One region of the Pseudoalteromonas sp. HF66 genome, then DNA from elsewhere that is predicted to be linked to it. Evidence: predicted binding sites of a transcription regulator. Region 1 holds the regulator's gene; each other region holds the start of a gene.

Region 1 (7,157 bases):
CGTATTCCGCACCCAAGTTATGGTGATGACAAAATCCCTGCGTATGAAATGATTAAAACCTCAGTGAACATTATGCGTGGCTGCTTTGGTGGTTGTTCTTTCTGTTCGATCACAGAGCACGAAGGGCGTATTATTCAAAGTCGTTCAGAGCAATCAATTATTGATGAAATTGAACAAATTCGTGACAAGGTACCGGGCTTTACAGGGGTTATTTCTGACTTAGGTGGACCGACTGCGAATATGTATAAGTTGCGCTGTAAGAGTAAAAAAGCAGAGAGTACTTGCCGTCGTTTATCATGCGTTTATCCTGATATTTGTAAGCATATGGACACGGATCACACGCCAACCATTGAGCTTTATAAAAAAGCCCGAGATGTGAAGGGTGTGAAGAAAATCTTAATTGCTTCAGGCGTACGCTATGACTTAGCAGTTGAAGATCCACGCTATGTAAAAGAGCTGGTTACCCATCACGTAGGCGGGTATTTAAAAATTGCCCCTGAGCATACCGAAGATGGCCCATTATCTAAGATGATGAAGCCGGGTATGGGTGCTTATGATAAGTTTAAAGAGCTATTTGATAAATACTCAAAAGAAGCAGGTAAAAAGCAGTATCTGATCCCGTACTTTATTTCTGCTCACCCAGGAACTAAAGATGAAGACATGGTTAATATGGCGCTTTGGTTAAAGAGTAATGACTTTAAGCTTGATCAAGTACAAAACTTTTATCCGTCGCCAATGGCCAACGCAACGACGATTTATCATACTGAGATGAACTCGTTACGCAATATTAAAAATAACACTGAGCAAGTGCCTGTACCAAAAGGCGCCCGCCAGCGTCGTTTACACAAAGCGATTTTACGTTACCATGATCCTGCTGGTTGGCCGATGATCCGTGAAGCGCTAAGAAAAATGGGCAAAGCGAATCTAATCGGTAAGGGGCCAAACTGTTTGGTACCTGAAGAAGGTCGCAACGAGAAAGCAGCTAAAGGGAAGGGCGGTAAAGGCCGCGCGGCACTGACTCGTCATACCGGTTTTAGCCAGTTTAAAAAGGCCAATACTAAACCAAGAGTTGGTAAAAATAAGCAGCGTGCAAGTAAATAGAAATAAATACGGCCCTTAAAGGGCCGTTTTCAGATTAGATTAATAACCACGTTGCAGTACCTAAGAAGGCAAAGATACCGACAATATCGGTAACGGTTGTGAGTACCACACTGCCAGCGAGGGCAGGGTCAATTTTCATTTTCTTGAGAATTAATGGAATGCTTGCACCCGCAATACCTGCAGCAACCAGGTTCATAAACATTGCAAAGGCTAATACTGCACCGAGCTTAAAGTCCCATTGCCATAGGGCAACAACACCGGCAATTAATATCGACCAAATAACGCCATTCAGTGCGCCAATCGCTAATTCCTTGAGTAATAAGAAGCGTTGGTTAGTTTGATTAATATGGCCAACGGCTATACCACGAATAACCAGTGTTAAAGTTTGACTGCCTGCAACGCCACCCATTGAAGGTACGATACCATTGAGTACTGCCAAAATAGGCAAAATTGCTAAGGTATTTTCAAAAAAGCTTGCCACAATTGCTGCTAGCAATGCGGTTAATAAGTTAACTCCAAGCCAAATAGAGCGACGTTGCGAACTTTTTAGCACTGGCGCAAAGGTATCTTCTTCGTCATCAAGACCAGCGAGGCTTAGCATGCTATGTTCAGCATCTTCGCGGATTACGTCAACGATATCATCGATGGTAATACGACCTAGCAAGTGTGCGTTGTCATCAACAACCGGGGCTGAAATCCAGTTATGACGTTCGAAAAGTTGTGCTACATCACTTTCATCCATTGAAATAAGTATAGACTCACAATCTTCATCCATTAAATCGCGAACAATTTTATCAGATGGGCTTGTCAGCAGTGTAGTTAACGAAAGTGCTCCTAGGAAGCAGTTATGCTTATCAACAACGTATAAGTCATCAGTGCCTTCTGGTAGCTCACCTCGTAGGCGTAAATAGCGTAGCACTACATCTAAAGTAACATCTGGGCGAATTGTTACCGTATCGCTGTTCATCAAGGCACCGGCAGAGCGCTCTTGATAAGAAAGTGCCTGAGTAGCCCTTTCTCTATCTTGCGAGTCCATTGCACTAACTACGTCTTGATATACGGTATCAGGAAGGCTACGTAAAACCTCACCTAAGTCATCGTCGTCCATGTCCTCGGTGGCGGCAGCAATGTGCTCAGGTTCCATCTGCGCAATAATACCAAGACGTACATCTTCAGACAGTTCTTCTAGAACATCACCACGCACATCTGGATCAACCAGCTGCCAAAGCATACGACGAATTTTATGGGGAGAAGACTCAAGTAAAAGGGCTGTATCACAAGGCGCCGTTTTGGCTAACATACCGCGCACTTGAACAAATTGACCACTATTGAGTGACTTGGTCACTTGTTTGAGTTGTTGTAGTGGGTAATCTTGTTCAAAGGCTTCTGGCATTGGCGTCCTTACAACTGAAAAAAGTTTATATAGGCTGAGCAAATACAGCATAGTTGCTTTGTGGTGTATTTGCAGAGATATCGTCGCACTGTGATAAATTTATTAAGAGTTTTGCAACTTAGAAAAGCGAGCGATATAAAAGTAGGATATTTAAAGGGAATTTCAAATATCCTAATTAAGTTTACCGTAAATCTTGAAGGCTTAGCAAATGCTATTCTTGCTCGTGAAAGCGCTGTGCGATTAATTCACCGATTGCAGTTAATGCTGCATCAGCATCAGGGCCTTCACAAACGACTCTAACTTCTTTACCTTGACTGCTTTCAAGTAGCATTAACGCCAATACGCTGTCACCTTCAGCTTCTTTATCGTCTTGATAAAGCGTAATTTTAGCATCAAATTGTAGTGCTAATTGGGCTAAAACAGTGGCTGCGCGAGCATGTAAGCCGAGTTTGTTTTGAATTAAAAAGGTATCTTCAGCGCGCATTATAATAGTGCCTAATTAAATGTCTTGTTCACGGTGGCGAATTTTTACATTGTCATGGCTTTTAGCAAAACTCTCACCAATTGTTTGCGCTAAGTAAACAGAGCGATGTTGGCCACCAGTACAACCAATGGCAATGGTAAGGTAACTTCGGTTGTTACGCTCTAAATGTGGTAGCCATGTTTGCACAAATGTTTGAATTTGCCATGTGAACTTTTGCACTATGCTGTGGCTAGCTAAATAATCTTTTACTGGTTGATCTAGACCCGTTAGCGGCTTCAAATCAGGTTCCCAGTGTGGGTTAGGTAAAAAACGTGCATCAAATACGTAATCAGCTTCTTTTGGAATACCATGTTTAAAGCCGAAAGACATAAAAGTGATAATCAGTTTTTTATCCTTTTTACCCAAAATCTTTTCGCGAATTGATTCTGCTAACTGATGAACACTGAGATCTGTGGTATCAATCATAAAATCAGCACGAGTGATCAACACATCGAGTAAGACTTTTTCTTGTTTAATAGCCAGATCAAGTGGCAAAGAATCAATGGATAATGGGTGTAAACGACGAGTCTCTGAAAAGCGTTTTATCAGGGTTTGGTCATCACTGTCTAAGTAAAAAAGTGTTGGATTTGCGAAACCAGGAAGGTACTCAAGAATATCATTAAATTCTTGCTGCTCTTTTGGAAGGTTACGCACATCAATACTGACCGCTATTTTATCGTAGTTATCTGATACGCTACGCACGAGCGAAGGCAGTAAATTGACTGGAATATTATCAACGCAATAATAACCTAAGTCTTCAAGTACTCGTAAAGCGACCGATTTACCTGAGCCTGAGCGACCGCTGATAATGATTAATTCCATTTATGCCTCTGCTGATATAACCTGAAACAGTTGCTGATCGGTAGTAGCACTACGCAGCTGTTTACAAAACTCTTTATCTTTAAGTCTATCAGCAATTGTTGATAAGGTCTTTAGATGAAGCTGAGAGTCACCATCTGGTACGATGAGTGCTACGAAAATGTCAACAGGGCGATTATCAATTGCATCAAAATTGATTGGGGATTCACTCACTATGACAAACGCCTGAGGTTCATCGGCGCCACTCATTCGGCCATGTGGAATAGCAATACCTCGGCCAATACCAGTGCTACCTAACTTCTCTCGGTTGAGTAAAGCATTTAGGATATCTTGTTGAGATAAATGAGGAAGCTGCTGGTGAGCCAGTTCGCTGATATATTCAAGAATTCTTTTTTTGCTATTAAAAAGGACCGCAGCTTTGCTGCAGTCCTGATTAGTAAGTGAACTTAGTTTCATAATTTAATGTCGAGCTAATTTCTCTTTGTGTTTAATGACTTGGCGATCAAGCTTATCGATCAACGAGTCAATGGCTGCGTACATATCTTGATGTTCTGTAGAAGCGAACAATTCGCCTCCGTTTACATGTAAAGTTGCTTCTGCTTTTTGGCTTAATTTTTCTACATCTAGAATGACATGAACATTATTAATATGGTCAAAATGCCTTTCTAGTTTCGCAAACTTGGTGTTTACATAGTCTCTTAATGAATCAGTGATTTCTACATGACGACCAGTTAAATTTAGTTGCATAAGCATTTTTCCTTCTATGTAAAACGTCTAAATCAAACTCTTACGCTGATTAGACGGAGGTATTGCTAGAGACTCACGATATTTTGCAATTGTACGTCTAGCTACTTTAATTCCTTGCTCAGCCAATATATCTGCAATTTTGCTATCACTCAATGGTTTAGCCGAGTTTTCTGCAGCGACTAACTTCTTGATTAAAGCGCGTATTGCTGTTGAAGAACACTCACCACCATTTTCAGTGCTGACATGGCTTGAGAAGAAATATTTCAACTCAAAAATACCCCTGGGGGTATGCATATATTTTTGCGTTGTTACTCGTGAAATCGTCGATTCATGCATTTCGACCATTTCAGCAACATCATTTAGCACCATCGGCTTCATTGCTTCTGGGCCATGCTCAAAGAAAGCTTGTTGTTGTTGAACGATACAGTTGGTCACTTTTAATAGTGTATCGTTACGGCTTTCTAAGCTCTTAATAAACCACTTTGCTTCTTGTAAGTGAGAGCGAATAAATTGGCTGTCGCTACTTGATTTAACAGAGCGAGACATAGCCGCATATTGGCTGTTCACTCTAATCTTTGGCATACTATCTGGGTTTAACTCAACCACCCAGCGACCTTTTACTTTTTTCACTGATACATCAGGTATGACGTACTCAGACTCTTCGCGTACTATGCTATCCGCAGGCTTAGGGTTTAAGCTGTGAATTAGCGTCATTACTTCTTTAAGCTCATTTTCTTTAAGCTTAGTCTTTTTCATCAAAGTTCGATAGTCGCGACTCGCTAATAATTCGATATGCTCAGATAAAACCATTTTAGTTTCAGCTAAATATGGCGTGTTTGCATCGAATTGGCGAAGTTGAATACACAGGCATTCCTGTAAACTACGCGCCCCAATACCGACAGGATCAAACAATTGAATTCTCTTTAGGACCGCTTCGACTTCATCAAGTTCGATTTCTTCTTCATCACTATTTTGATTAAAGCTCTCGACGATATCTTCACAGCTTACCGTTAAAATACCAGAGTCATCGATAGCCTCAACAATTGCCACAGCAATCGCTTCATCAGTCGGACTAAAGGGAGTTAGCTGTAATTGCCACATAAGGTATTCGTGAAGGGTTTCGGTCGATGCACCTTGATAAATAGATTCATCTTCTGGCATTGGCCCTGATGATGTTGATGGAGCGGCACTCATGTACTCATCCCATGTAACATCCATGGCTAAATCGTCACTTACAGTGTCTTTATTTAGAGCATCACTGCTTTCTTGTTCATATTCGCTAGGTGCTTCGTCTGCAGAAGCGCTGACTTGCACATCGTCAGATTCAGCTTTTTGTTCATTTTTGCCGATGCTTTCTTCGTTGTAATCCGCTTCTTCCACTTCAAGTAAAGGGTTACTATCTAGCGCCTCTTGAATTTCTTGTTGGAGATCCAATGTACTGAGCTGCAACAAACGAATAGCTTGTTGCAGTTGTGGAGTCATTGTAAGTTGCTGGCCCATGCGCAGCTGTAATGATTGCCTCATGTATCCCTAACAATCCTTTTTTTAAGTTATCGATAACTGTGCAAAGACAGTTAAGTTATTATCGATTTATTGTCATTGTTATAAGTCTAGCAGATGCTCTAGTCGGTGGCGTAATGGTTACAGCCTAAATTGCTCGCCTAGATAAACATCGCGTACAGTTTGGTCAGCTAATACGTGCTCAGGTGTGCCTGATGCAATTAGCTCCCCATGAGAAACAATGTAGGCTTTTTCACAAACATCAAGGGTTTCTCGAACATTATGGTCAGTAATTAGTACACCAATACCACGATTTTTTAGGTGCTCAATAATTTTCTTTATATCTAACACTGAAATTGGATCAACACCAGCAAAAGGCTCATCTAAAAGGATAAATTTAGGATTAGCGGCTAATGCGCGAGCAATTTCAACGCGGCGACGTTCACCACCAGATAGCGCCATACCTTGACTATCACGGATGTGTTGGATGCTAAATTCATCTAATAAGCTATTTAGAGTTTCTTCCCGCGTGGTTTTATTTAGATCTTTACGAGTCTCTAAAATAGCCATCAAGTTTTGGTAAACTGTTAACTTTCGAAAAATCGAAGATTCTTGCGGTAGATAACCAATACCCAACCTCGCACGGCTGTGCATTGGCAAAAGGGTAATATCGTTATCATCGATGCTAATTTTACCTTTGTCGCTCGGAACTAGGCCTACAATCATGTAAAAAGTCGTGGTTTTACCAGCACCATTTGGGCCAAGCAAGCCAACAATACTGCCAGCTTCAACTTCCAGACCGACATTTTTAACCACTTGGCGGCCTTTGTAGCTCTTAGCTAAAAGCTCTGCTTTTAATGTGCTCATGGTTGGCCTTTATTGTCTTTTTTATTTTCAACAGGTACTAAAATAGTGTGTACACGATCTGATGAGTTTTCGTCTTTTTCAGCACTGATAAGCTGCTGAGCCATATCATAGGTAATGCTTTTCGCTGTTACTTTTTGACCAGCTTGGGTAACTTCAGCTTCACCGTTTAAGGTTAAGAAGCGTTTCGCAACATCATAACGAACTTCT
Region 2 (7,157 bases), on a different contig from region 1:
ACTTTGCTGATGCGACCTTAATGTTATCGAGCGATAAAATTCTGACTCATGAAACCGAGCAACTTGCAGAAATTATGCAGGGGCTGGGTTATCAAGCTGAAATTAAGTACACCACAGATGCCAATCACTTTTACAATCATGGAAATATTGGCTTTTACTTAAGAGCTAAAAATACTGCAACTAGTTTTACTATGCCGACTCGTGTACTCACCACTGGATGTGTTGAAGACAAGTACAATGATCTTGCTGTTACATTTAATGACAAGCAGGCACACTTTACCCTTGCAAGCGGTAGAAAAGTCTCACTAGATTGGGATTATTTATATGGCTACTTAGTCATTTATTATAAAAATTACTCGCAAACATACAGTCATTTAACGCCAAAAGTGAGTACCCCTTTTGGTCTAAAACCATCTGATACTTATCGTTATACGGCTCGCGTTAATAAGCCCAGTTGGTTGAATTGCTCATTGCAAGTGGTGTATATGGACTAACTACCTGATTCGAGGTAATTACTGAGTTTAGTAATACGCTCACTCATGCCTTCGATTATGCGATCTTTAATTTTCTCGCGGATCACATTGGGTAAGCGGATGAGTGCTTCAGGGGTGATAGCTAACAAAATGGTATCGACTCTAGCGCGTGCACTGGTGCTGTGCTCTCGGTTATTAATAAATGCGCCTTCACCGATAAACTCACCGGGCTCGATTGTGCCAAGTTCAAGTAAATGACTTTGTTTGAACACCATGAGTGAGCCACTTAGCACAATATAAAGTCGTTTATCAGTATCATATTGTTTGAAAACTGCGCGGCCCTGTTTGACCAAATATAAATGACTGAAGGACTCTAATAACACTTGTCGCTCACTGAGAGTAAACTCCCTAAAAAACGGCAATCTGTTAATAATTTCCATTTGTTTAATGAGTGGAATGTGCTCGATTAAATTCATTGACTCACATCGGTATAGCTTAAAATTAGCTAATATTGCGCTCTTTTAGCTTGCGGGTCAATGTATTGCGACCCCAGCCAATCTTTACTGCGGCTTCTTGCTTGTGGCCAGCACAGTTGGCAAGAGCTGTTTTAATCAAGCGAGTTTCAAGTTGAGCTTGAATGGCTGGCCAAATATTTGTTTTGCCTTGCTTAAGTTCAAGGTTAAGCCATTGTTGAAATGCATCCAGCCAATCACCTTCTTGCTCAGTAGGCTCGACAGCAACAATCTCCGGTGGTAAATCTTGTTCACTGATAAGCTCACCCGGTGCCATTACGGTTAACCAGCGGCAAGTATTCTCTAGTTGTCGCACGTTACCAGGCCAATTAAACAAGCGTAGCTGCTCTGTGGCTTTCGGGCTTAATATTTTGCTTTCAACTTGTAGCTCTTTGGCACTTTTATGTAAAAAGTGTTGTGCTAGTCGTTCAATATCTTCAGTACGTTCGCGTAGGGCAGGTAAGCGTAAGCGCACAACATTCAAACGATGAAATAAATCGTCACGAAATTTGCCTTGTTTTACTAAATCTTCTAGATTCTGATGCGTAGCAGCAATAATACGTACATCAACTTTAATGCTTTGATGACCACCAACACGATAAAACTCGCCATCAGCTAAAACGCGCAATAAACGTGTTTGTACGTCGAGTGGCATGTCACCAATTTCATCTAAAAATAAGGTGCCGCCATTTGCTTGCTCGAAGCGGCCTTTACGGATGCTGTCTGCCCCTGTAAATGCGCCTTTTTCGTGACCAAATAGCTCTGACTCTACTAACTCTTTAGGAATTGCAGCCATATTCAGGGCGATGAATTGGTTTTCTTTGCGTGGGCTGTGATTATGAAGGGCACTGGCGACAAGCTCTTTACCTGTCCCTGACTCACCGTTAATCAACACACTCATACTTGATGCTGATAATTTACCAATCGCGCGAAACACCTCCTGCATAGCGGGTGCTTCACCTATTATATGTGCATTAGTTTGTGGTGCTTGTTTTCGCTTAGTTTTTTTCGTGGAATTAGCTCGGCATGCACTTTCTACCAGTGCTACAGCTTCATCTAAGTCAAACGGTTTGGCAAGGTACTCAAATGCGCCTTTTTGGAATGCATTAACCGCCGAATCTAAGTCAGAGTGAGCAGTCATGATGATCACCGGTAAGCCCGGGTTTTGTTCAGCAATGGTTTCAAGTAACGCCATACCATCCATACCTGGCATACGCACATCAGATACCAATACCGTGGGCTGGCTAAACTTTAATGCATTAAGCACATCTTGTGCGTTTGCATAGCTTTCAGTTTCAAATCCTGCACGTGCCAACGCTTTTTCTAGTACAAAGCGAATTGAGGCATCATCATCAACTAACCAGACTGTTTTCATGACTACTCCAAAAAACCATTAATCCGTAAAAGGCAAATAGATATTAAACTCTGTATGGCCTGGCCAACTGTCACAATCAATGTGGCCGTCATGTTGGTCAACCAAGGTTTGCGCTATCGATAAACCAAGCCCTGATCCATTTTCTTTGTTGGTGATCATTGGGTAGAACAAGGTTTCACGTAAACTCTTGTCTATACCTGGGCCGTTATCTGAAATTTGTATCAGCAAGGTCTTTTTCGGTGCTTTACCAGGGCGTCTGTGTTGATGATTGATGCGGGTTTTTATTCTTATCTCACCACCATCAACGAGTGCCTGTTGTGCATTACGAATAATGTTCAGTACCACTTGTTGAATTTTACTTTGATCGATGTACACGCTTGGTATACTTGGATCATAGTCTTTCACTAAAGTGATATTGGCATTGTTGTCTAACATGCTCAGTTTAATCACTGACTCCAAAGCTTGGTGAATATTGCCATAAGATTTATGTGGCAATTGATTCGGACCAAGTAAACGGTCTACAAGCTCGCGTAAACGGTCGGCTTGTTCAATGATTAATTCAGCACATTGATCTCGTTCTTGCTGATCAACCTCATACTGCAATAATTGCGCCGCTCCGCGAATTCCACCTAAAGGATTTTTAATTTCGTGTGCTAAACCACGAATTAAGTTTCGTGCAGCTTGATATTGATGCATTTGATTAGAGGCTTGATCGTGACGGATTTCATCATCCATTTGACGGCATTCGAACAATATATAGTGACTATCGTTGTGACTTATACGTCGTGTACTAATGGTCAATTTTGCATGACGAGAATCAACGAACACTACGTCAGCTCTATGCTGATGGCAATCGACACCATCGAATAATGAATACTGAGCTATGCGCTTTAAGTCTATTGAGTGGTAGTTAAATAAATTGTCGAAAGGTTGATTGATGATTCGCTTCGGGCCTAAACCTAAAAGCTCACTGGCGCTATCATTGGCATAAACCAGTTTAAAATCATGGTCGAGTAGAATAACGGCAGTACTTAAATATTTCCAAATACTGTCGAGCAATTCAGAATTAAAGTGTGTATCACTGAGCATGGTTGCACCATTTTAGTGCGTTTCGATTTGTTGCAGCTTAGCATATTCTTTTTGCGTTGCGAGACGTTAAGTTGAAATATTAGTTTCCACTAATTACAGAAGCTCTATGCATGAAAAAGGTGCTGATTGGGCTAACCGAAACGAGTTTATTATTAGCATCATAAAGTTTTGCTTGTAATGTGTGTTCACCGCGGTTGACCTCTCTTAGTGCAAAGGTCGTACTATTACTAGGTTCACTATGGGGCGTACCGTCAAGTAAAAGCTGTACTTTAAACCCTGTTTCAAAGCGTGGGCTAATTCGCGCAGTAACGTATACTGAGCCGGTATTTTCGCGAACAGTGGCTTCGTTTTTAGGAGATGAAATACTGACTTTAAATTTAATAGGTGTGGTGTTTGGCGCGCCCCTATAAAGTATACTGGTATCGGTAGCTGGCATAGTCAAATTTTGGGTATTTATTTTTACTTCGATAGCACCAGGTCGCGGTGTATCAGAAAATACTAAAACGCCGTTCTTATCTTTCCAAGAATATACTTTTTGCGCTGCGCTATAGCCAAAAAAGCTTATAAAAATCAGCAATAATACTAATAAAGTTGTGCTTTTCACCCTGCAACCCTGCATTTTTTATTTAAATAAAACTGTAGAGTAGAACCCGCTCAATTACCATTAAAAAAGCCCGCAAAGCGGGCTTGAGAACACACATTTATTATCTTTCAGATAATTCTGATACAGCGTTATATTAAACGCTGTAGTACATTTCGAACTCAACTGGGTGAGTTGTCATGTTAAGCTTTTCAACTTCTTGGCTCTTAAGAGCAATGTAAGCATCGATTAGGTCATCAGTGAACACACCACCTTGAGTTAAGAACTCACGGTCAGCGTCTAGTGATGCAAGTGCTTCAGATAAAGAAGATGCAACTTGTGGGATCTCAGCAGCTTCTTCAGCAGGTAGATCGTACAAGTCTTTGTCCATTGCATCTCCAGGGTGGATCTTGTTTTTGATACCGTCAAGGCCCGCCATAAGCATTGCTGAGAATGCTAAGTATGGGTTTGCTGTTGGATCAGGGAAACGAATTTCGATACGACGTGCTTTTGCAGACGGTACCACTGGAATACGGATTGAAGCAGAACGGTTACGTGCAGAGTATGCAAGCATTACTGGTGCTTCGAAGCCTGGAACTAGGCGCTTGTATGAGTTAGTAGACGCGTTAGCAAATGCGTTGATTGCTTTAGCGTGCTTGATAATACCACCGATGTAGTAAAGAGCTTCTTCAGAAAGGCCAGCGTATTTGTCACCAGCGAAGATGTTTACACCATCTTTACCTAAAGATTGGTGACAGTGCATACCTGAACCGTTATCACCTACAATTGGCTTAGGCATGAAAGTCGCTGTTTTACCATATAAGTGAGCCATGTTATGGATAACATATTTCATCTCTTGGATTTCGTCAGCTTTTAATACCATTGTATTGAAGCGCGTTGCGATTTCATTTTGACCTGCAGTTGCTACTTCATGGTGGTGAGCTTCTACAACTTGACCAAGTTCTTCAAGAACTAAACAAGTTGCTGAACGCCAGTCTTGTGATGAATCAACAGGTGAACACGGGAAGTAACCGCCTTTAACACCTGGACGGTGACCCATGTTGCCACCTTCGTAATCTTTATCTGAGTTCCAAGCTGCTTCTACAGAATCGATTTTATACATAGAACCAGACATGTCTGATTTATACTTAACATCGTCAAATAGGAAGAATTCTGGTTCAGGGCCGAATAACACAGTGTCAGCAATACCTGTAGAACGCATGTATTCTTCAGCGCGTTTTGCAACAGAGCGCGGGTCACGCTCGTAACCTTGAAGTGTTGAAGGCTCAACTACGTCACATCGTATGATTAGTGTAGCTTCTTCAGAAAACGGGTCCATTTTCGCAGACTCAGGCACAGGCATAAGTACCATGTCTGATTCATTGATACCTTTCCAACCAGCAATTGAAGAACCGTCAAACATTTTGCCGTCTTCGAAGAAATCTTCATCAATTTGGTGATGAGGAATAGAAACATGCTGTTCTTTACCTTTGGTATCAGTAAAGCGTAAATCAATGAACTTAACGTCATTTTCTTTGATAAAATCTAAAACCGATTGTGACATGTGTCCTCCAATTGTTGGGTTTTATTTTTGCTGCATTATTGCTTTTCGCTATTGTAAGCTGGTTTCGTGCCATGTTTTTAACACATTGTTTAGGCTTATAAAAATAAACACGGCTCAGTTTTGTTAACTCTTCAAGCACCAAGTTGGTGCATAAAAAGTTCATTGTGGTGCATAAAAAGTGCAACCTTATTTTTGCACAATTATTGCGCGTGCCAATTTTTCTGCTACGAACACGATTTAGTGCCAAAATATGGTTCAAAAACTAAATTTTCGCCAGTTTTGCGTTCAGATTCACTTTAATTTTCATAAATTTGTCATTTATAAAACAGATACTTATAAAAAGCCTGAAGAAAGTTTATAAATTTATATTGGATAAACTTTCATCCATGCCATTATTAAGGGATAATATGCGCCCTTTTAAATCCTATGCTGGGACATCTGGTGAAAACGCAGGTGACTGCGTAGATCTTGCAGGATCAATGAGATTCAATTTCTCTGAGAAAAAATATGAGCATCGAAAAGTTAAGAAATATAGCGATTATCGCCCACGTTGACCACGGTAAAACAACTTTGGTTGATAAACTGCTTGAGCAATCAGGCACATTAGAAACGCGCGGCGGTAACGAAGAGCGCGTAATGGACTCAAACGACATTGAGAAAGAGCGTGGTATTACCATTTTAGCTAAGAACACAGCTATTTCTTGGAACGACTACCATATCAATATCGTAGACACCCCAGGACACGCCGACTTCGGTGGTGAAGTAGAGCGCGTACTTTCGATGGCTGACTCAGTATTACTACTTGTTGATGCTCAAGAAGGTCCAATGCCGCAAACGCGTTTCGTAACGCAAAAAGCATTCGCACAAGGTTTAACGCCGATTGTTGTTATCAACAAAATCGACAAACCAGGTGCACGTCCTGATTGGGTTATGGACCAAGTTTTCGATTTATTCGATAACCTAGGTGCAACTGACGAACAGTTAGACTTTAAAGTAATCTATGCATCAGCGATCAACGGCTGGGCAACAATGGATTTAGACGAGCCATCAGATAACATGGAACCAATGTTCAAGATGATCGTTGACGAAGTATCTCCACCGGATGCAGATCCTGAAGGTGCTTTCCAAATGCAAATTTCTCAGCTTGACTACAACTCATACATCGGTGTTATCGGTGTAGGTCGTATCAAGCGTGGTACTGTTCGTCCTAACCAACAAGTAACAATTGTTAGTGCAGACGGTACTAAGCGTAACGGTAAAGTTGGCCAAGTAATGAGCTACTTAGGCCTTGAGCGTCATGAAGCAGAATCTGCAGGCGCGGGTGACATCATTGCTATCACAGGTCTTGGTGAGCTGAAAATCTCAGACACTATCTGTGATGTAAATACCGTTGAAGCATTACCACCGCTAAGCGTTGATGAGCCTACAGTAACAATGACGTTCTCTGTAAACACATCACCATTTGCTGGTAAAGAAGGTAAATTCGTAACTTCACGTAACATCCTTGAGCGTTTACAAGCTGAGCTTGTACACAACGTAGCACTACGTGTTGAAGAAACTGACA
Region 3 (7,157 bases), on a different contig from region 1:
ACCCCCTAAAAAACCACTCAGCGCACCTGATTTATTTAAATTACCCACTAACTTTTGTAAGTCTTTCATTGTTCTCTCCTTGCAGATATGTGCCCAGATTAGGCGATTTGAAATTAAAAGGAAACGAGATAAATGTTACAAAACACATCAGGTAACAATTATCTGTTTTAGGTGCTAACTTTCAGCTTGCTTAAAATACACTCAATACTATAAGTTAGGATTTCTGTTTGCTTATTAATAAGGAAAAACTCATGGCAGATAATTACACTCCACCCGAAGCAAGTCTTGAAATGGTATCTGAAAATAACTCAGGGCAGGGAAAGGTAGACAATTTACCCGAGGGTATTAAAGGCTTTAGTTGGGGCGCTTTTTTGCTAAGTTGGATTTGGGCAATTGGCAACAGCACATGGATTGGTTTATTAGCCTTAGTGCCTTATGTTGGTTTTATTGTGTCGATATATTTGGGCTTTAAAGGCCGAGAAATGGCTTGGCAGAATAAACGTTGGGATAGTGTTGAGCATTTTCAACGAGTTCAAAAACAATGGTCATTTTGGGGCGTATTGATCATTGGTGGCATATTTTTATTGGGTATTCTATCGGCAATATTAATACCTGCCATTCAGGCTAATGCCTAAATTATAAACAAAGCGAATCGGTATAAGAGTCAGTATTTACTGGCTTTTTTTATATCTGAAATTCAAACAACAGATTTAATTCCACATATGGCGATTATGTTTTTCATTCTTTATTTTATGATAATCGTAAAATAAAGTTTGACAATCATAAACCAGCTGCGTACTTTTTAGACTATGAAAATACGAATCAACCTAGATATAGAATTGGCAAAGAACAAAATGCAGCTGAAGGAGCTATCGCAGCGCATAGGTATTTCTATGACCAATTTATCATTACTTAAAAACGGAAAAGTGAAAGCGATCCGCTTTAGTACGCTAGAGGCTATTTGTGAAGAGCTCAATTGCCAACCGGGCGATATTTTGGTGTACGAACGTGATAGCGAATAACTTAACAACGCAACAGGATTTTGGAGGGCATATGTTCAACCGTGACTATTTAATACCAGGCATTGCAGCGGGGTTACTTGCTGTCATATTTCCCTTGTACTGGATTTCAGTTTTTGGTGAAACACTTGATGGCTTAGGAGAAGCACTTAAGCTTGACCTACAAAGTTTAAGCTTTTCAGACCTTATTTTTGTATTCATAGGTGCACTTGAGATATATGTGTACTTGAGCTTACGCAAGGCTCTTAAAGATATGTTTGATGTAGAAGGCGTTCGCATCTTGTTATGTGTATTAGCGGTGCTGGTATTGGCTTTTCATGCTACCGTTCTTTGTGATGTTTACCTTGCTGTTGTCGGCGATAAAGCATCGAACGACGTGATTGATAGTATTTTGGTTATTGCCATGGTGGTATCGGCTGGGAGTTTAGGCTTGTATGCGTTAGTTGGTTTAATCACAGCGGCTTTATTACTGACTAAGCGCCATGGTATTTCGTCACTACTTACGGTGTTTTCTATTCTACTGCTACTAATATGTATCCTACAGTTAACGGTGATTTTTGCTTATTTGAATTTATTTTTATTCCCTGCAGCTTTATTAATTTTAATGGTTTTCTTTATCAAAAAACCTGAACAGATCGAAGTAGTTTAGTTCGGTTTGCACAGCAAGGAGTAGGGTATGAACTGGTTTAAAACGATTTTGTTAACGCTATTTTTTTCATCTGCTTGGGCTGCGACCTGTTTGTATGGTGGTGTCAGTGGTTGGTTTTTAAAGCCAATTGCTGAGACTGGTAACACTGAGCAATTTATTGCCAACAGCAAGGCGTTGATTTCTGAAAACCAAGCGAACATAGCTTATGTTTTGATTGAAAGTGGCGAAGTGATTTTTCAAGATTACTCGAAAAGCAAAGATGAAATAACCGCAAATACGTTGTTCCCTGTGGCATCACTTAGCAAGTTTATTACTGCTTATGGCGTGATGATTTTGGCAGAGCAGCAGAAAGTTGACCTAGCTAAAGCAATACATGAACAACTAACAGTTTGGCAATTACCTGATTCAGAGTTTGATAATCAAAAGGTCAGCCTTGCTCATCTGTTATCTCATACTGCTGGGCTTAGTGATGGTTTGGGGTTTGCTGATATTCCTCTAAGTGAAACGGTACCAAGTTTACTTGAGTCGCTTGATAACCCGCTTTCATCAACGGGTGTGCGAGAAATTAAAGCCACGAAACCACCGGGCGATTTTCAATACTCTGGTGGCGGCTATCTGATGCTAGAGCTACTGGTAGAAGAAAAGACGAATCAACGCTTTGCAACTTGGATGAATGATAATGTCTTTAAGCCAGTCAACATGACTGATGCCAGTTATGATGTACTAACTGAGTTAGACAACATAGCACCTGCGTACGATAAAAGTGGGCAAGCTTCCCAGCACTTTCAATACGCATCGGCAGCGGCCACAGGTTTATTTGCAAGTAGCCATGACTTAATCGCTTTAGTGCAAGCATTAACATCACCTCAAACAGGGCAGTTAAGCCCGCAAATGATCACCACCATGCGAGAGCCATTAGGATTTAGCTTAGGAGCACCAATCTGGGGGCTTGGTACCATGCTTTACGCACCAACAGCGTCGGGAGATTTTGTGTTTGGCCACGATGGTGCAAATGAGCCGGCAATAAATAGCACGCTTCGCATTAACCCCGATAACAATGATGCAATCATCGTACTTAGCAGCGGCGGTGAACATATTGCATCAAAACTTGGTTATGAATGGACGCTTTGGCAAACGGGTTCCCCTGACTTTTTAGCCTTTGATATTGCCCTGCAAAGCGCTTTTGTACCTTGCTTAATAGGCCTTGGTATCATCTTGATAGGTATGATTATTGTGCGTTTCAAAAAAGCGAAATAAGTAATTGATGTTAAGTTTAAATTATTTTTCTGCTTTACCCGGGAATTAGTAGCATTGTCATTGTTCATTAACGTGAACAGCTATAGTATTTGCTTTAAATTGATTTATCAGGATAGGGCGCATGTTACGATTTTTTTCTATAGACCAAGGTGTAATTACAGAAACCGAACCAGCTGCTGATACGCCTCTTGTCACTTCTATTAAAAATGCCCACTGGATTGATACCATAAATCCAACAGAAGAAGAACGACAAGCACTGGCAGGCACCCTCAATATTACCTTACCCGGTGCTGATGATGTTGAAGAAATCGAGGCGTCTTCCCGGTGTTTTATCGACCATGAAGGCTTGCATGTGCATGCGCTTTTTATGTCACCAAATGAAGGGCGCTTTAATACGGTGACAGTGGCTTGTTTGTTACAAGACAACTGTTTGCTGACAATCCGTGATGATGAATTAGCCGATTTCCGTTTATTACGACTTCGTGCTCGAAAAGGGCAAGTGGCGTGTGATAATCCCAAGCAACTTTTAGTAACTTTGTTTGACCAAAAAGTCGAAAACCACGCAGATATGCTTGAAGACATGCACCATCAATTAGAAAAACTCAGTGCTTATGTACTTGAAGAAGACGACTCAGATTTAGAAGAAGCCGTCAGCCGAATCTCTCGTCTTGAAGATAACAACGGCAAGGTGCGTTTATGTTTGATGGATACGCGTCGGAATATCTCGTTTTTACTGCGCTACTTAGGAGCACCAACAGAAGACCGCGAATCACTGCGTGAAATTGTGCTCGATATTGATACCCTTATGTCTCACTGTACCTTCTTGTTTGATAAAGTGAACTTTTTAATGGACTCGACTCAGGGTTTTATAAACATCGAACAAAACCAAATTATCAAAACCTTCTCAATTGCCTCTGTGGTGTTTCTACCGCCGACCGTCGTCGCCAGTATCTATGGGATGAATTTTAACAGCATGCCAGAACTGCAATGGGCATGGGGTTACCCGTTTGCAATTGGCATTATGTTGCTGTCTGGCTTTGCACCTTACTTGTTCTTTAAACATAAAGGTTGGTTGTAATACCAACCCGCAATAATACTTAATCATTTTGAGGGATTAAACCTGTCGCTAACTGCGTTAAAAATTTCTCATTTAGAACAACTAAATAACGAAATTTTTGCCTTGTTATCAACGAGGTTTTATTGCCTCAAAATAGACTACTTAATTAAGCGGGTTGGTATAACAAAGCATAAAAAAGCCCAGCAAATGCTGGGCAAGGGGTCTTCGGATAGACCTAGGGGGTTTAGCCTTTCAATTCGCCGGTAGACGATTCAATATGCGCACGAACAAACCATTGGAATTGTTCTAAATCGGCCAGTTGGCCGGTGATCATATCTTCAGAAACTGGGTCTAGCTCACCAAGCTTTTCGATAGCTGCACGGTGGTCTTTATTGACGCCGTTGTACACTTTATCAAGTGAAGATAGATGGTCAGTCACTAAACCTTTACCAATTGAATAGTCTTCCCATGTACGGCGATCTACAATTGATTGTGGTGTGCCAACAGGTACGCCACCCATAGTTGCAATACGCTCTGCAATCGTATCAGTCATCTCTTGGACTGCGCTTACTTGCGGGTCGAGCATTTCGTGTACACCAATAAAATTAGGTCCAACAACATTCCAGTGAATGTGTTTTAAAGTGAGGTGTAAATCGATTAAAGCGACCATACGCTGGTCTAAAATAGCAATTGTGTCTGCTGCAGCTTGGTCTTTAACACCCGGTGCTGTAAATTCTGCGACTTTTGATGATGAATTACTCATTACTCCTCCGAGATTATCTATTAATTTCCTTTCGCTTTTAGTTTTAAAAGCATGTTTAGTTAGATAGAAGCAAACGTTATGCCTAAAAGAGATTTGTGGTTAAGTTGTTGAATTTATTTGGTTAGATTTTTTTTGTGTTTTGTTGCAGTAGCTATGGCTAAGGTGGAGTATGAAAACTCTGCACACCGAATGTAAAAAATTCAGTGTGCAGATATAAGTTTAAATTTAACGGCTTAAGAGAGTAATGCTGCTGCTAAGCGAACAAAGTCAGATGAGGTTAGAATTCCCACTAAGTTGTTATCTTTATCAACTACAGGCATGCAGCCGTGGCGATTTTCGACAAAGAACTTAGCGACGTCATGCAACGGTTGCTCTGGCGAGATACTGGTAAAATCGGTAGCCATGATATCAACTACTTTGGTTTGTTTTTCTTTGCGTTCAAGGGCGCTGGCGCTGTAATTAGCCATGATATTCATTACCTGAGCAATCATGATTTTTTGCGTTAACATGCCAACTAAACCACCGTGCTCATTGATCACTGGGATATGACGGACATTCTTCTCTTTCATTAGGTTATGAGCGTCATGCAGTGTATTTTGTGCACTAATAGCAAACGGGTCTGGCGTCATCAAATCACTAACTAGGTGTGTCATTGCTAAATCCTTTCAATTAATCAAGTTGTTGTAAGTCTAGTCCTTATCTAGTTAATTGCACTTTAGTGAGATCAAAGTTTTAGTGATTAACGGTGCAAGTACCAGCATTACTTTGCTGGCAATAGTGAAAGTCTAAATAATAGTGAGACTTAGCGGGTCGCTCACCTTTAGTTAGGTACTGATACATCAATTCAGCAGACAGACGGCCCATTTCAAATGGGTTTTGACCAATGTTAGCCGATGATAATCCTTGCTGTAATACGTCTAATTGCATTTGCTCTGTATCGGCAGAAACAATCACCACGTCTTTATTGGCAATGCGCTGTTTATGTTTAGCAATTACGTTTGCATAGTTAGGGTTAAATTGGGCAAAACCTGCTACAGCTAAAAATAGTGGTGGATTTTCGAGGTTAAGAAGTTTGTCGAGCTGGCCGAGGGATACCTCTCGCTTGCCTAAGCTATACAAAGGGCAGCGATCAAACTCACTCCAGCCATTTTCACCACTTAAACGTTTATCTTTTTGCCCTGATAATGCATAGCGCACACCTTCAATACGCTTGTTTAAATTAGGTGTCGTTGAATGCCCTGACTGAATACACACTTGGTTGGTTGTTTTGTTAGTAAATTTTTTTAATTCGTTGCCTAACGCAACACCATAATCAAAATTATTAGTACCTACATAGGCTAAACGATATTGCTGATCTTCTTCGAGCAGATCAGAGTCAAAGGTAATTACAGGAATGTTGTTATCTTTAAGCTGTTTAAGAGCTCTTGCAACAAGATAATTAGAGTCTGTGGTTGCGATTAATAAACCACTAATATTGTTTCTACGAATGAGGTCGGTGATCACTAACACTTGGGTGCGAATATCTTGAAAGTCTTTAGGGCCGTCGTAAATACATTCAAAATCGAGATGTTGTTTTGCAAATTGCTCACAACCACGAAAGGCTTGCTGATAAAAGCTATCGTTCTTGGTTTTACCCACAACAGCCACCACATATTTGGCCTGAATTGGCAGAGCAAAAAGCCAAAAACAGGCGCACAAAAACACCCAGTTTAATTTAAAATTTAATAATACTTTTAAAGACATAGCACTACATATTGCAATTTTATTATAAGCTCGAACTAATTATAGTGGCCTAGCTAGAATTTACCAGAGAGCTATTGTATGAACTAACAAGCTTTAACATATAATTAAAAAGCCTTTATAAGGAAGTACTTATTTTTGCTATCTTTTATGATTCAAATGGAGTGGCTATGATTATTTATAAATACTGGCAGCAATTAACAAAACTTTGGCAAAAAGCGGCTTTTTTATGGGGGGCTTTTTTTATTTTATTTAATGCATACTGCTTTTTTTGGCGCCATTTAACTGCAGGAGGCCAATATCAGTTTATGGACTCACAGGTTTTTTGGTTCAAAGAGTGGGGGGCTTTATGTGCTTTAAATATTGCATTGGTGGCTTTTGTTGATTTAAAAGGCAGAGTCCGTAATAACGTATTTGTTTTTATTATCGCGTGCACAGTTGCTATTTGTTCATTGGTGATCTTACGTATTTTTATTGATTACTCTTTTTATGGTTATGCAATTGCAGCGTCATTTATCCAGCTTTTACCAAAGTACTTAATAGCGTGTTGCTTAGTTTTGGCGTTGTGGCGATTATGCAGCATGTCGTTTTTGCCACAAGCGAAGCAAGATAAGCCAGAGAAAGGTCCACCTAAGTATATTGAAATAAACCACAAAGGGGTTGTTAAGAGAC

The links. The regulator sigma-54, encoded in region 1, starts transcription at its own class of promoters, with help from an activator protein. The targets are predictions, from matches to a motif close to GTTGGCACGNNNNTNGNNT.
Region 2: glnA (glutamate--ammonia ligase) is a predicted target of sigma-54. The motif match lies at 5,649-5,667, and genes of this name have one in related genera.
Region 3: dps (DNA starvation/stationary phase protection protein Dps) is a predicted target of sigma-54. The motif match lies at 4,813-4,831, and genes of this name have one in related genera.

What each region holds. Positions count from the first base shown of each region.
Region 1 covers NZ_JAATOU010000014.1:99,216-106,372, reverse strand. The annotation lists gene HCZ11_RS14355 (YgiQ family radical SAM protein) at 1-1,101, shown strand, start outside; gene mgtE (magnesium transporter) at 1,136-2,494, opposite strand; gene HCZ11_RS14345 (HPr family phosphocarrier protein) at 2,706-2,978, opposite strand; gene rapZ (RNase adapter RapZ) at 2,994-3,839, opposite strand; gene ptsN (PTS IIA-like nitrogen regulatory protein PtsN) at 3,840-4,292, opposite strand; gene hpf (ribosome hibernation promoting factor) at 4,296-4,583, opposite strand; gene HCZ11_RS14325 (RNA polymerase factor sigma-54) at 4,611-6,107, opposite strand; gene lptB (LPS export ABC transporter ATP-binding protein) at 6,225-6,950, opposite strand; gene lptA (lipopolysaccharide transport periplasmic protein LptA) at 6,947-7,157, opposite strand, start outside.
Region 2 covers NZ_JAATOU010000023.1:14,966-22,122, forward strand. The annotation lists gene HCZ11_RS17215 (hypothetical protein) at 1-494, shown strand, start outside; gene HCZ11_RS17220 (Crp/Fnr family transcriptional regulator) at 491-949, opposite strand; gene ntrC (nitrogen regulation protein NR(I)) at 975-2,360, opposite strand; gene glnL (nitrogen regulation protein NR(II)) at 2,379-3,449, opposite strand; gene HCZ11_RS17235 (DUF4124 domain-containing protein) at 3,529-4,053, opposite strand; gene glnA (glutamate--ammonia ligase) at 4,187-5,593, opposite strand; gene typA (translational GTPase TypA) at 6,101-7,157, shown strand, end outside.
Region 3 covers NZ_JAATOU010000005.1:102,115-109,271, reverse strand. The annotation lists gene HCZ11_RS07285 (tellurite resistance TerB family protein) at 1-69, opposite strand, end outside; gene HCZ11_RS07280 (hypothetical protein) at 252-635, shown strand; gene HCZ11_RS07275 (helix-turn-helix transcriptional regulator) at 810-1,022, shown strand; gene HCZ11_RS07270 (hypothetical protein) at 1,054-1,668, shown strand; gene HCZ11_RS07265 (serine hydrolase) at 1,696-2,925, shown strand; gene corA (magnesium/cobalt transporter CorA) at 3,047-4,003, shown strand; gene dps (DNA starvation/stationary phase protection protein Dps) at 4,227-4,745, opposite strand; gene HCZ11_RS07250 (HPP family protein) at 4,979-5,398, opposite strand; gene HCZ11_RS07245 (substrate-binding domain-containing protein) at 5,478-6,488, opposite strand; gene HCZ11_RS07240 (LytTR family DNA-binding domain-containing protein) at 6,656-7,157, shown strand, end outside.